3 regions of the Paenarthrobacter sp. CAP02 genome follow, and region 1 is predicted to be linked to each of the others. Evidence: riboswitches for the same ligand, from Rfam matches in the RefSeq annotation. Region 1 holds a riboswitch; each other region holds the start of a gene.

Region 1 (4,706 bases):
TGCTGCAGGCCATGGATGGCTACGCCGCCGATTCCCGCGTGGTGGTCAGCCGGCTTGCCGAGCCCATCCAGGTGGAGCCCGAACTCCTCACCCAGCTGGACGAGGGCGGAATCCGTCCCGGGGCAGCGGTGTCATTGGAACGCGTCGGCGAGTACATTTCTGTCCGGGTTCCCGGCATCGAGGGAGCGCTTGAGCTTCCGCCTGAAGTTGCGGCCCACGTGTTCGTCTCCCTGGGCTGACCTCCCTTCGGGGCGCCGCCTCCTCGGGGATGCCGTGTCAAACCTCACTTTTGTGCCCTGCGGGACAATGTGACCTGCGGTTTTTCGGGATTGATGATATGGGAGTGCGTCGTCCTGTTGATAACGAATTTATTACTGCAGGCTTTAATCGCCTATAGTTATCTACTAGCGCCGATACCAAAGCGTTACCTGATCCGGAGCCGAGCTCTGCCAGCGGATCAGGTGTGCCATCCACCACTGGCAGAGGCGGGGGAACCACAAGCGGCTGTCTAAAGAAGCAGCCTTGGGGTGAAGTCCGCAGCAGAAGTGCCCATTTACGCAAGTCCCTCCTTGGATACCTGTGTGCCATGAGCGCTTCGTGCGGACCGGGTCTTTGAACTCTCTGACCCGAATCCGACAGCTAACTTCGCAGGCTTTCCAGAGAGGAACAGAGTTTGACATCGCAGAACGTCAGGGGTCGTCGCCGCGCGACCGGCCCCGCTGTTGAGCTGCGGCCAGCCCGCGCAACAATGGAGGTCCGGCCCCGTGACACTGAGCGCCAAGTCCGCCGCCGTAAGAGCCCATTGCGCCAGGTTGCCGATTTCGCCGCAGCCAGTGGTGTCGGCCAGAAAGCCGGAGTAGCCCTCGCTGCCACCGGTTTGGCGCTGACTGTCGGACTGCCGGCCACAAGCCCAGTGATGGCAACGTCGGAGTCGGGCCAGACCGAGTCCGCCCTCGCCGTTTCCGGCGGCAGCCAGCCAGAGGTTTCCGCAGCCGCATCGGCAAAAATCGACTTCAGCCGCGCCGCCGTCGCAACCGCAGCTGACCCCGACGGCAAGCTGAAGCAATTGCTCAGCGCCCAGTCGGTCGGCAGCATCCAGCGCGCCTCGTCCGTAGGCACGCTTGCCAGCCCCTTGGACAGCCTGGTCACGGCCTCGCCGTTCGGCTACCGGGTCAGCCCCCTCACGGGCGGCACGGGCGACTTCCACCGCGGCCAGGACTTCGTTGCCCAGTGCGGCACCGCAGTGCATGCGGCTGCCACGGGCAAAGTCACTTTCGCCGGATGGCACGAGTATGGCGGAGGCAACCGCGTGGTAGTGGACCACGGCAACGGCCTCGAGACCACCTATAACCACCTGTCGTCTTTCAACGTCAAGGTCGGCCAGACCGTCACCCGTGGCGATACTGTCGCGTTGAGCGGCACCACGGGCGCTTCCACGGGCTGCCACCTCCACTTCGAGGTCCAGGTCAACGGAGAAGTTGTCGACCCCATGGGCTGGCTCTAAGCCAGTTGATGGTCGCCTCTCGCATTTTGCGACACCCCGTGACCTGAATGTGACATTCGCGTTCAACTGTTGTACCGTACAAAGCGCATCGGCTTTTTAGGGGGCCGGTGCACTTGAGTGGATTGCCTAGCTCTGCCACCACTCAAGGTCCGTTCGCATAAATCGTCTGGCAGGGGCGGGGGAACCACTTTTGGTCTTCGATAGAAGGCCTTGGGGTTAAGTCGCAAAAGCTTCCTTGAAGCAACGCGGCCGGATGACTCCCATCCGAATCCGACAGCTCACCTCGCAGGCATTGGGAGAGGCTACCTACGTGTCATCACGCACTACCCCTGCGCGCCACCGCGCTGAAACGGTTCGTACGAACCCCTTGAACACTCTTTCCAAGGCTGTTTCGTCCAACGCCGGTTCGGTTGGCCGTCAGGCCGTCGTCCTGGCAGCAGCTTCGGGCCTTGTCCTTACCGCCGGTCTTCCGGCTACGGCAGCTGATACGGACATCTCCAAGTCGGAAGCCTCCAGCACCCAGCAGATGGTGGCAACCGCCGTCGTCACTGCAGAGCCAACCGCCACCGTGGCCTTCGAGAGCCCGGTCGTGGCCACCAAGGAAGCCCCCAAGGTTGTCCAGCGTGCATCGCAGGTCACCCAGCGCGCCGCTGGTAGCCAGGACGCCGCAGCTGCGGTCACCGCAAAGTCCTCCGAGGTTACGGACGGTGCTGCAAGCGCTGCTGCTTCGGGCCTCGCCGCCATTGCCTACACCGGTATCGGTCACCCCTACGTATGGGGCGGCACCACCCCCAACGGCTGGGACTGCTCCGGCTTCACCCAGTGGGTCTACGCGCAGGCCGGCATCAGCATCCCCCGCGTCAACGCCTGGACGGCCATGAAGCCCACCAGCAACCCCCAGCCCGGTGACCTCGTCATGCAGAACGGCGGAGCCCACGTCGGCATCTACGTCGGCAACGGCATGATGATCAGCGCACTGAACCCGAGCCAGGGCACCCTCCTGCACTCGGCAGCCTCCACGGGCACCTCTTCCTTCTTCACCCTTCGCTAGAAAACATCCGGTTCGTGGCCGGCCAGCATGCCCCCAAGTGCTGGCCGCCCATTACCCGCGTGTAACCCCACTGCACGCGGATACGAAAAGAGAAAATCATGACCAGTGCAAACAAGGTTGCACGGCATCGCGCTGAGGCCCCCAAGACCAGCTCGCTTGCCATCATCGCCAAGGCTGTCGGCGGCAACGCCGGTACTGTGGGCCGCCAGGCCGCCGTCATCGCAGCGGCTTCCGGTCTGGTCCTGACCAGCGGTGTCGCGGCCAACGCCGCCGAAACCAACGTTGACCGTGAATCCACCGCGACGTCCACCCTCGATGTCCAGGCAGTGGTCCAGTCGACCATCGCTGCGGACTCCACGGTAGCCATCTCCTACGAACGGCCCGTCGTCACCACGGTTGAAGCTCCGGCTCCCGTGGAGAAGAAGGCTCCCGCCAAGGCAGAAGCCAAGGCCACGGAGAGCGCCAACACGGCTGCTTCCACCGGCAACGCGACGCTTGCCGTCAACAGCTCGGCTACGGCTGCCAAGGCTCCGGCAGCTTCCAGCGGCCTCGGTGCAGCTATCGCCGCCGCAGCGTACGCCCAGCTCGGCGTGACCCAGGACTGCACCATGCTGGTGACCAACTCCCTGGCAGCCGTGGGCATCCACTTCCATGACTGGCCGGCCGGGTACCTCTCCTTGGGCCGTACGGTCAGTGCTGCAGAAGCCCAGCCGGGCGACCTCGCCTACTACGCCAACGGCGGTTTGGCCGGACAGGCCCACATCGCTGTCTACGTCGGCAACGGCATGGCAGTGCACGGTGGATGGAACGGATCCACCACAGCATTGTTCAGCGTAAACGTTGGCTCCGGCCCGGTTTTCATCCGCGTCAACGGCTAATAACGTACCTTTTGGAACACCCCGCAGGCTCCGGCCGGCGGGGTGTTCCGCTTTAACCACGCATGAACATTTGCCGACACCGCACGGGAAACGACAGAAAGATTCGTTGATACGGCATATAAGTGCTTACCCTTATCTTGTCGATCCACAGCCCGTACATGCAGAGGGCAGCCGGCCCTCGTGCCCCTGACGGGTGCGGCCGTGAAGAGGTACGTGCATGCGCACACTCGTTCTGAATGCTGGATATGAACCGCTGGCGGTAATAACATTCCGCCGGGCGCTGGTCCTTGTGCTGACTGGGAAAGCGAGCGTAGTGGCCGAAGGCGACGAGCCTGTCGTCGGGCCACAGGAGATTCTCGGACGACCATCCGTGATCCTCCTCAACCGCTACATCCGTCCCAAGTACAACAGGATCACCGCCGTGAGCCGCCGGGGCGTCCTTCGCCGCGACGGCCACCGCTGCGCCTACTGCGGGAAGACAGCGCACACCATAGACCACGTCCACCCCAAATCCAGGGGCGGCGCGGATTCCTGGGAAAACCTGGTTGCGGCGTGCTTGAAATGCAACAACGCCAAGAGTGACCACACGCTGGCTGAGATGGGTTGGAAACTTCGTTTCAAACCCGGCGTGCCCCAGGGAACCATGTGGCAGATCAAGGAACTCGAGAAACCTGCGCCGGACTGGGACCCGTTCCTGTTGCCGGAATCCGCTGCCTGATCGATTTCTGACGACTCCGCCCGCCCCGGGTAATCTGGGCGGATGGAGTTCAACGCCGTCGTCCTGGCGGGTGGCAGGGCCACCCGCCTTGGTGGCGTGCCCAAGCCGTCCTTAACGTACGACGGCGCCACCCTCCTTTCGCATGCCCTGCAGGCATCGGGCGGTGCAGCCGCCGTCGTTGTTGTAGGCCCTGAGGTCCGGGGCGACGACGCGGCCCTGCACGAAGGCATCCTGAAGGCGCGGGAAGAGCCGCCGTTTGCGGGCCCTGCTGCTGCCATCGCTGCCGGGCTGGCGGCGCTGAGGACCCGGGCCCTGCCGTGTCCGTGGACGCTGGTTTTGGCGTGCGACATGCCCCACGCTGCCCGCGGAGTCGATGCCCTCTGGAACGCGCTCAGGAGTCATCCGGACGTGGACGGTGCCATGGCAGTGTCTGCTGACGGTCGTAAGCAGCCGCTGCTGGGTGTTTACAGCACGGCGGCCCTGGAACGGAAAGTGGCGGAATCCGGGGACGGTTCCGGCTTAACGGACTCTTCGGTGTTCCGGCTGCTTGCTAGG
Region 2 (4,706 bases), on a different contig from region 1:
AACTGGCTACAGTGGCGGTCTTTTTCTGCCTTTGAACTCTGTAAACCGTGACGCGATGGCGGCGTTCATGTATCGGATGGCAGGCGAGCCTTCCTTCACCGCCCCTGATATCTCACCGTTCGCTGACCTCAAACCCAGCGACCAGTTCTATAAGGAAATAACCTGGCTCGCTCACCAGGGCATCAGCACAGGCTGGGATGAAGGCAGCGGAATCCACACTTACCGACCAGTACAAGCCGTCAACCGTGACGCCATGGCAGCGTTCCTCTACCGCTTCAGCGGCAAACCCGCGTTTGCCCCTCCTGTGTCGTCTCCTTTCCACGATGTCGCCACCGACAACCCCTTCTACAAAGAGATCACCTGGCTCGCGGCGCAGGGAATCTCCACAGGCTATGCCGACGCCACATTCCGGCCTGTCCAGCCCGTCAATCGCGACGCCATGGCAGCGTTCCTCTACCGCGAAGACACCTGGAACCTAACTCGCCGCTAGACGGGGGTTCAGCGTGATGATGGGCTCGCTACGCAACAAACGGCGGTAGAACCTCCCTGGCATGGTGGGCCTGCTGGTGGTGCTTTCCTTGTCCGTCAGGCTGATCCTGAACTTTCCTCGCCGGAAGAAGCGCGCCTAGGAACGCCTCAACCGCTGGCAGCTCCACCGGCCCATCCTTCGCCTGAAGGTGGCGGTCCGGCTGCTGGTGCAGTACCGGCCATGCCATCCGATCGGCGTTGCCGTACGGGGCAGCCGGGTGCTCACTTCACGGCCTTCTTGGCGGCGTCCAGGATTGCGTCGAGGGCGGTCCCACTGGATTGCGGATTCGTTCCGGCGGAGGGGTTCCCGGTGGGGCGCGGCTTGGGAGTGGCCGTCGACGTCGGGGTGGGTGTTGGCGTGGGCGTCGGGGTGGTGGTCGGCGCCGGCGTGGTTGTCGGGGCAGGAGATGGCGCCGTGGTGACTGTATCGGCGGGCACATCGGTGGGGGCCGGGGCAGGCTGCGTCGGGACTGCCGCGGAGGCGCCCGGCGCCGGGTTAGCCGCCGACGGCGCCGCCGAAGGAACCCAAACCGGGGCCGCAAGCGAGACGTGCGGGGCCGGAACCGACGACGGCGACACTTCAGATGGTGCCTCCGGGACGGTCGCCGGCTGACCGGCTGCCGATGAGGATGACGCTGTTGGTGCTGCCGACGAGGCCGACGGGGAGGACGCGGTGGAGTAGGAAGCCCGAGGCCCGGGCGCAGCCGAGCCCGAATCCCTGTCCCCACTGGCGCTCGCATCCTGGGCGGGGGTTTCATGGCCGAAGAACGGCAGCTCAAGGGCCTGGCCGAGGCCTCCGGCCGTGAGAACCAGTCCTACAGCGCCGGCAACAACGGCCATACGCTGGCTCATGTGCTTGACCGATGCGGCCTTTCGAAGCACGGCTTGGGGTTCGCGGTTGAACGACGACGAAGAGCCAAAGCCGGTCCTGGCTGGGACGGGAGTAGGTGCCGGCCCGGCAATGTCCAGGATGGGGATGGCTGCCGTGGCGGGCTCCGAGGGTGCGGCCAGCTGCGTGTCCGGCTTGGGTGCTGCCGACGGAACGATGGGAGTGGCGGCAGTGGGAGGGCCCGGTGTGGTCGACCGCGGTGCCGCGGCCTGGGCGGCCTGCACTGCGGGGATCGCGGCGGTGGCCGGTTCTGCGGGTTCGGCTTCAGCCCGGGCTGCCCTTTCCCGCTCCGCTGCCCGGGCGGCCGCGCGCGTGGTGGGCTGGGCAGCAGCGGCGGGTTCCGGCGTCGTACTTGGTGCCTGAGGCGCTGTTGTTGCTTCGGTGGCGGATCCGCTGGGTTCGGCCCGACGGCGTCCGGTTGGCTTGGTGCGCTCGCGTTCGATGAGGGCGCGGCGCGGCTGATCCATGGTTGGGGACATGGTGGTTGCCTCTCAACGCCTTCGAGGTTAGCTGTCGGGTTCGGACGAGGCCGTCCGGCCGCCAAAGCGGCTTCACCCCGAGGACTTGGAAAGTCCGGGAACTTGTGGGTCCCCCGCCTCTGCCGCGGGTCTGGCGGATCCCGGATTGCGGCAGAGCTCGGCGTCAATCCGGAAGCGGCCCAGCGGAGATACGGGTCGCCCTACGACGGTACATGAGCCGGAAAGTAAAGTCACATTAATGTAACGGACGGTAGGTCGGGCTAAACCGGAGGCTCCGGGCGCCTAGGCTTCGGGGCCGGTGCGGGAGCCGACAGCTCGTACTGGATCTTCGAGCACTGCCGCCAACACGGCCAAGATATCCACCGCCTGAGACTAGCTTCGGCGTCCGACGGCAGGGTAGACATTTCCTATGGACCTGCCAGTGATGCCGCCCGTCTCGCCCATGCTTGCCAAGTCAGTTCCGGACATCCCCGATGTGGGCCACTACGAGCCCAAGTGGGATGGCTTCCGGACCATCGTTTTCAAGGATGGGGACGAGGTCATCCTGGGCAGCCGCAACGAGAAGCCCATGACGCGCTACTTTCCCGAGCTGGTTGAGGCGCTGAGGAAGAACCTCCCGGAGAAGTGTGTGATCGACGGTGAGATCGTCCTGATCGAGGGCAACAGGTTGGAGTTCGAAGTCCTCCAGCAGCGGATCCACCCCGCGGACAGCCGGGTCAGGATGCTCGCCGAGAAAACGCCGGCTTCCATGGTCGCGTTCGACATTCTTGCCTTGGGCGAGGAAGACCTGATGGGCAAGCCGTTCTCTGAGCGCCGGGCCATCCTTGAGTCCGCCTTGGCCAAGGCCGAACCGCCCGTCTATGTGACTCCGGCGGTAACAGACCTTGAGCGGGCCAAGGAATGGTTCGTGCAGTTGGAGGGCGCCGGCTTGGACGGGGTCCTCTCCAAGCCGCTGGATGGAACCTACCAACCCAATAAGCGCGTGATGTTCAAGACCAAGCATGTTCGGACCGCGGACTGTGTGGTGGCCGGGTTCCGTTGGCACAAAACTGCGAAGGTGGTGGGTTCCATGTTGTTGGGGCTCTACGACGACGCCGGTCGGCTGCACCACGTGGGGGTGGTGGCATCGTTCCCCATGGCCAAGCGGGAAGCACTGGTTGCCGAGCTTGAGCCCTACCAGGTGGACCTCGCTGATCACCCGTGGGGCGAGTGGGCCAAGCAGGACGAGGCGGCCGGTGGTTCACGGATGCCTGGTGCCCAAAGCAGGTGGAGCGGGGGCAAGGACTTTTCGTTTGTGCCACTGCGCCCCGAGCTCGTGATCGAAGTGGCGTACGACTACATGGAGGGCGACAGGTTCCGCCACACCACGCAGTTCCGCCGCTGGAGGCCGGACCGGACTCCGGAGAGCTGCACGTACGCGCAACTGGAGGAGCCTGCCGATTACGACCTCGGGGAGATCCTGAGCCTGCCGTAGCGCGTTGCCACCCCGCTGTTACGTTGTTGGCCCGCAACGTAACAGCGGGGTAGCGGCGAAATTACTCTTCGTGTCCTTGGTCGCTGCTCATGCTGCCTTCGGCCGGCGGCGTTTCGCCCGGGGGTACCCCTCCGCCCGGCTCCAATCCCGTGACGTTGCCGTCCAGGGGATCAGGGTTGGCCGAGGCGGCGGGATCGTCGTCCTCGTCCTGGCGCATGTCCGGGTCTTCGTGGATGCTGTCCGCATCGGCGGTGGTGTCGAAGGGGTCGGTCGCGCCGCTCACGCCGAAGGTCTGGGGATCGTCTTCCGGGTCATAGCTGGTCATGGTCAAACCCTTTCGTAAGCAGACTTACTATTCGCTTGCCTGGCCAGCCTAGCGCGATCCCGCCGGAGCCAACAAGGGGCACCCAACCCCGGGCTCCGGCGTCGTGCTCCGGCGCCTAACTGTGCTGTGCGGCCTAACTCCGCTGTGTGGTCGCGGCGACGAAGCTGCGGATGGCGTCCGCCACCGCTTGCGGCCGCATATGCTGCGCTACGTGCCCCACTCCGGGAATCTCCACCAGGCGTCCTCGGTCCACGGTTCGGGAGAGCCGGAGCGACCAGTCGGGGCCTGCCACCTGGTCCCGGCTTCCGCGCAGGACCAGCACGGGCACCTTGATGCCGGCCAGCCGCTTTTCGGTGGGATAGGCCATCATCACCGGGAGTTCGGTGAGGTACCAGCGGAGCCCGCAGCGGAAGTAGTCGGAGACGACGATCCAATTGGACGAGGGACTCTCTCGCAGGACGCCGTCCAAGGTAAGCGCCAGCGATTGCCGGAGGATACTCTTGTGCCTCGAGTCCACCACCGGCCCCATCAACACCAGGCGCTGGACCCGCTCGGGCGCATGCAATGCCGCTTCGATGGCAAACTGCACACCCATGGAATGACCCACCAGGACGTACCGATCGATGCCCCGGGACGCCAAGGCTTCTGCGATGAAGGCGCCGTAATCCTCCACCTGAAGCTGCCTGTCCGGCTTGGCCGTGCCCGCGAAACCGGGCAGGTCGAAAGAGTAGGTTGGCGCGTGGGCAGCGAGGACAGCGTGGAGCCGCGACAAATACCGGTGCGACACCCCGATGCCGTGGATCAGGACGTACGCCGGTTCGTCCCCGGAGCCAGTCGCGGGTGTCCCAGCGGTCCAATGGATCCGACCGGCCAGTCCCGAAACCTCGACCTCGGCAACCTCAAACGTCGGCCGCTGCCTATTCGCTGGTTTCGTCATGGTCCTCGGACTGCTTCTTTCGCTGCGTTTCAAGCCACTCCATGATGGCTGCCTGCCGGATGCGACGATGCGTG
Region 3 (4,706 bases), on a different contig from region 1:
ATCCTTGTCAACGGTCCCTGCTTCGTTGGCCAGGCCGACCATGGTGCCCATCGCGTCGAAGAAGATGCTCAAAAGGATCACGAATGCCAGGAGCGCTGCGGCAATAAAGCCGAGGTGTTCAAACGCGCCGAAGGGGTTGGCCTTACCTATAAGTGACAGGTCCGGGGCACCCCACTTGGTCAGGGTCGGGGCAACAAGGGACCAGCCGCGCGGGTTGATGTTGGTGCCGTCGTTGCTCGGGCCGATGTGGAGCGTGAACTCAAGGATGGCGGCCAAAGCCGTCGATGCCACGATGCCGATCAGGATGGCGCCACGGACCTTGCGGACCACCAGTGCGATGGTCAGGATCAGGCCGAAGGCAAACACCAGCGTGGGCCAGCCGAGCAGTTTCCCGTCGACACCCAATCCCAGCGGAACGGTTGTGCCGGCGGCGTCAGGGATGCGGCGGACGAACCCTGCATTGACCAGGCCGATCAGTGCGATGAAGAGGCCGATGCCCACCACGATCGCTGTCTTGAGCGCCTCGGGTACGGCTTTGAACACGGCCGTACGGAAACCGGTGAGCACCAGGATCAGCATGGTCAGGCCCGAGAGGACCACCAGGCCCATCATGTCCGGCCAGGTCAGGCCCGGGTGCGAGGCGACGGTCACCGCTACGAACGCGTTAACGCCCAGGCCCGTGGCCACGGCGAACGGGTGCTTGGCCCAGGCGCCCATGAGGATGGTCAGGATGCCCGCAACGAATGCCGTGGTGGCCGCGACGGCGGTGAAGCCCAGCGACGCTCCGCTGGAATCCTGCCCGGAAAGGATCAAGGGGTTGAGGACCACGATGTAGCTCATGGCGAAGAAGGTTGCGAAGCCGCCTCGGATTTCCCGGGAGTATGTGGAGCCACGCTCGGAAATTTTGAAGTAGCGGTCGATGGCAGAACCTTGTTTAAGCATGAAGGACTCCGGGGATCGAGGGGAGTGTGCCCTCAAATCCTATGCCGTCGGATATGGGCCTCCTGACGATTCGCCTAGTCTGTAAGGAAGCCAACACTAGGAGAAACCGCCCCATGCGCACCATCCGCCCGCTTCTGGCCGCCGTCGTTGCCGCCCTGGCCTTCGCATCCGCCTTGCTGTTTTCCGCGGGCCCGGCCTCCGCGCACGACGTCGCCGAATCCACAGCGCCGGCCAACGGCTCCAGCGTGGCAGCTGTCCCGGCGTCGGTCTCCATCACGTTCAACAACCGGCCGCTGGCCATCGGATCGGGCGTGACGGTCACTGCGGGCGGCGAAAACTGGGCGGACGGACCCGTCGAAATCATCGACAACCAGGCGGTCCAGAAGATCCGCGAAGGCGCGCCGGCTGGCGAATACACCGTGGTTTGGCGGGTCGTCAGCTCCGATTCGCACCCCATCGAGGGCACCTTCACGTTCACGGCCGCTGCCGGAAGCGCGACGGCGACGAGCGGCACCGCGGGTGCCTCGCCGTCGTCGTCGGCACCTTCAAATACGGTTCCGACGGCGGGAACCGCAGCGCCCGGTACTGCCACCAGCACCCCGGCCGCGGACGCGTCCCAACCTTTCCCGTGGAGCATCGTGGGACTGGCCGTGGTTGCTGTGGGCCTTGTGATCTATCTCGCCGTTACCGCCCGGAAGAAACTCGCCGCCTCCAACGACTCAAATGCGGGAGATTCCGCGGAATAACAGGCTTTTCTACGTAGCTGCGAATATCTCGGATTGGTTACTGCGACACGCCAAAACCCCGGTTCTCGTTACTTAAATGTGACTTCGGCGAGATCATCGCGTACCGTAGAACCTGTGCCTGTTCCACGTAGCGGGCACTTCCGGCCTGATTGCCTAGCTCTGCCGCAGTCCGGAATCCGTTCGCAGACAAACCTTACGGCAGAGACGGGGAACCCAATTTAGGTCGCTTTCGAGCGTGCCTTGGGGTGAAGTCACGATGCTTCCGCTGAACAGCGGGGGATAGTGGCCGGGTGACTCCCATCCGAATCCGACAGCTAACCTCGCAGGCATCGGGAGAGGCTTTTTCATGTCTTCAAGCATTCTTCGCGGCCGTCGTAAGGCGGACAGCGTACGTCCTAATCCGTTCATCTCCATCTCCAAGGCAGTCGCCAGCAACGCTTCCGGCGCTGGCCGCCAGGCAGCTGTTATCGCAGCAGCTTCGGGCCTTGTCCTGACCGGCTCCATCGCAGCCCACGCAGCCGAAACCCCGGTTCAGCGTGACTCCAGCCCCGCCACGGTCGCCGAGACCGTTTCCGAGGCTCCCACCAAGGTTGTCACCGCCGCAGCTACGGCTACCGTCAACTTCGAGCGCCCTGCTGTTGCTTCCGTAGCAGCTCCGGTCATCGAGAAGCCGGCTCCCGTCGTTGAGGCACCTGTTGCCAAGAAGGCAGCAGTGGCTGCAACTGCAGCAGCCGCTCCTGTAGCAAAGGCTGCCGCGTCAGTTGCAGCCGCTCCGGCTGCCGCTGCTCCCGCAGCCGCTGCGCCGGCCGTCGGTGGAGTCAACGCCGCCATGGTTGCCTCGGCTTACGCCCAGATCGGCATCATGCAGGACTGCACCGCCATGGTGGAGCGGGCCCTCGGCTCCGCAGGTATCCCTGTTGGTGACCTCGCGCCCATGCAGTTCATGAACTACGGCAAGGTCGTCAGCAGCCCCCAGCCCGGCGACATGATCGTCCAGTCCGGCCACGTTGCAATCTACATCGGCAACGGCCAGGCCATCAGCGGTGGCATCAACGGCAACCAGACGGGTATCCACCCGATCAGCTGGTTGACCGCAACTGGTCCCATCACGTACGTACGCGCAGGCGCATAAGCCTCACGCTTCAGTTCAAAGGCCGGCATCTTCGAAGATTCATTCTTCGAGGGTGCCGGCCTTTGGCGTTAAGAAATGTGCGCAAAAGTTCCAGTGGCGGTGAAGCGGCCGTCCTAGGCGATGGCTACGCCGCTGCCGGCCATGCCGTTGCCTGCCGGTAGGGCCACCCTGGCGGAAATTGCCTGCCCCACGGCTTTGGCCTGCCGAAGGACTTCTTTGGGAGTCGGGGTAATGAGTTCTCCGACGCCTACAAGGTGCATCCCCACGGCACGCATTGCCGCGGCAAAATTCTGGCCAACGGCGATTCCAAGTTCTGCCAGCATCCGGCGCAGCTGGCTCTGGGCGCAGCGTGTCACCACGACGTGGTCGGCCAGCAGGACACCTTGGGCGGTGTGGACCGCCCACTGACGGGGAGTGGATTCGAGGGGGCCGGAAACGATCCTGCCCCGGAGGGTGCCCGATGCGGTGCTTCCGGTGGGGCCGTGCCCTATCTGCTGCGACGGGTCGGAGCCCAGGAAATCCAGGCGAACGGCACGGGTGGTGCTGCGAACGTCCAATTGATGGTTGGCGGCGTAGTTGCGCAGGTGGCGGAGAATCTCGCTGCGTTCCTGCATGGCGGGATCGGAGATGTCGCAGCGCTGGAGCATTCCAGTGTGGGTCGAAGGCCCGGTGGTTGAGAGCGACCCGAACCCGTCAACGACGATGGAGCCCACCCCGTAGCGGCTGAGCTCGCTGGCAACAGCCAGACCGGAGAGGCCGGCGCCGATAACCACTGTGGTGGTTCGTTCCGTGCCGGAATCAGGCGTGAGTGACACTGCTTGGTTCCTCCTTGACGTGTGTGCCCTGCGGCATCGCGTGGGATCGCGTCCGAGTTCCCCAAGCGGCCGCAAATTAACAGCCGGGGTGTGTCCTGAGACACGCTGCCCGGCTATTCAGTGACTCGAACACTACCGAACTTTTTCGGCCATGGGTAGCCTTCCCGGCGACGTGTTTTTCGTGTCCGCCAGCAGGCCGATCCCGTGCGTTTTGAACTGAGCCCGGACCGTTATGCACATAGCCCGAAGTCGCCTTGATTCGGTACTTCCGACCGAGAATAGTGGGCATTGGAAGGAGAGATTCCAAGTTTCTCCTACCCCGGCCATTGACATTTGGAGAGTCAGGGAATTCCGTGCAGAGAACCTCTGGCAGAATAGCCGGAACATCAAGCAGTAGGTGGAGAGGCGGGCCCAATGGACCAGCACGAAAGACACAATGAAGTGCCACGCGATGGCGAGGAATCGGCGGTTGCCCCCGGCGGCATCGTCGTGGGGGTGGACGGATCCGAGCACGGCCAGTGCGCCTTGGTCTGGGCAGCGCGTGAAGCAGAGCGTCGCCAGCTCCCCTTGCATATCGTCACGGCCTACTCGGTCCCCATTTTTGCCGCATCTGGTCTGGACGGAGGCTACGCCACCGTGGACGACTCCGTCATCCGCGAAGGCGCCGATGCAATCGTCAAGCAAGCCATGGATAAGGTTTCTGCCTATTCGATCGACGTGGATGCTTCGGTCGAAAACGGTGATGCCGCAGGTGTCCTCCTCGACCTCTCGGCGGAAGCAGCGCTTCTGGTCTTCGGGAGCCGGGGCCGCGGCGGATTCGTTGGGCGCCTCCTGGGGTCAGTGAGCAGTGCTTTGCCCGCCCATGCCAAGTGCCCCACGGTGACCGTACCGCTGTACTGCGCGGACCGCCTTGGGGAGAGCACCGAGGACAAACACATCAAAGCCGAGCACGCCAAGGCCGGCCCCCGTAACGTCGAGAATGTTGTGGCAGTAGGCGTGGACGGCTCCGAGCAGGCCCGCGTAGCTGTTCTCGAGGCTGCGGAGCAGGCACAGCGCATGGGCGCCAAGCTC

Evidence for each region. Region 1 has a riboswitch for cyclic di-AMP ahead of ABHM97_RS05380 (C40 family peptidase). Riboswitches for the same ligand answer to the same signal wherever they lie in the genome.
Region 2: another riboswitch for cyclic di-AMP. It lies ahead of ABHM97_RS00895 (hypothetical protein); the one in region 1 lies ahead of ABHM97_RS05380 (C40 family peptidase).
Region 3: another riboswitch for cyclic di-AMP. It lies ahead of ABHM97_RS12650 (NlpC/P60 family protein); the one in region 1 lies ahead of ABHM97_RS05380 (C40 family peptidase).

The regions. Positions count from the first base shown of each region.
Region 1 is NZ_JBEEII010000002.1:548,348-553,053, reverse strand. Features, by position in the region: gene ABHM97_RS05390 (iron-dependent transcriptional repressor DtxR) at 1-239, shown strand, start outside; cyclic di-AMP (ydaO/yuaA leader) riboswitch at 455-669, shown strand; gene ABHM97_RS05385 (M23 family metallopeptidase) at 674-1,504, shown strand; cyclic di-AMP (ydaO/yuaA leader) riboswitch at 1,649-1,810, shown strand; gene ABHM97_RS05380 (C40 family peptidase) at 1,815-2,555, shown strand; gene ABHM97_RS05375 (NlpC/P60 family protein) at 2,654-3,433, shown strand; gene ABHM97_RS05370 (HNH endonuclease) at 3,651-4,151, shown strand; gene ABHM97_RS05365 (NTP transferase domain-containing protein) at 4,194-4,706, shown strand, end outside.
Region 2 is NZ_JBEEII010000001.1:175,315-180,020, reverse strand. Features, by position in the region: gene ABHM97_RS00900 (S-layer homology domain-containing protein) at 1-490, shown strand, start outside; gene ABHM97_RS00895 (hypothetical protein) at 751-1,896, opposite strand; cyclic di-AMP (ydaO/yuaA leader) riboswitch at 1,899-2,042, opposite strand; gene ABHM97_RS00890 (ATP-dependent DNA ligase) at 2,306-3,370, shown strand; gene ABHM97_RS00885 (DUF6480 family protein) at 3,432-3,695, opposite strand; gene ABHM97_RS00880 (alpha/beta fold hydrolase) at 3,829-4,632, opposite strand; gene ABHM97_RS00875 (helix-turn-helix domain-containing protein) at 4,613-4,706, opposite strand, start outside.
Region 3 is NZ_JBEEII010000006.1:211,806-216,511, forward strand. Features, by position in the region: gene ABHM97_RS12640 (NCS2 family permease) at 1-942, opposite strand, end outside; gene ABHM97_RS12645 (copper resistance CopC family protein) at 1,056-1,688, shown strand; cyclic di-AMP (ydaO/yuaA leader) riboswitch at 1,863-2,031, shown strand; gene ABHM97_RS12650 (NlpC/P60 family protein) at 2,035-2,820, shown strand; gene ABHM97_RS12655 (NAD(P)/FAD-dependent oxidoreductase) at 2,934-3,635, opposite strand; gene ABHM97_RS12660 (universal stress protein) at 4,050-4,706, shown strand, end outside.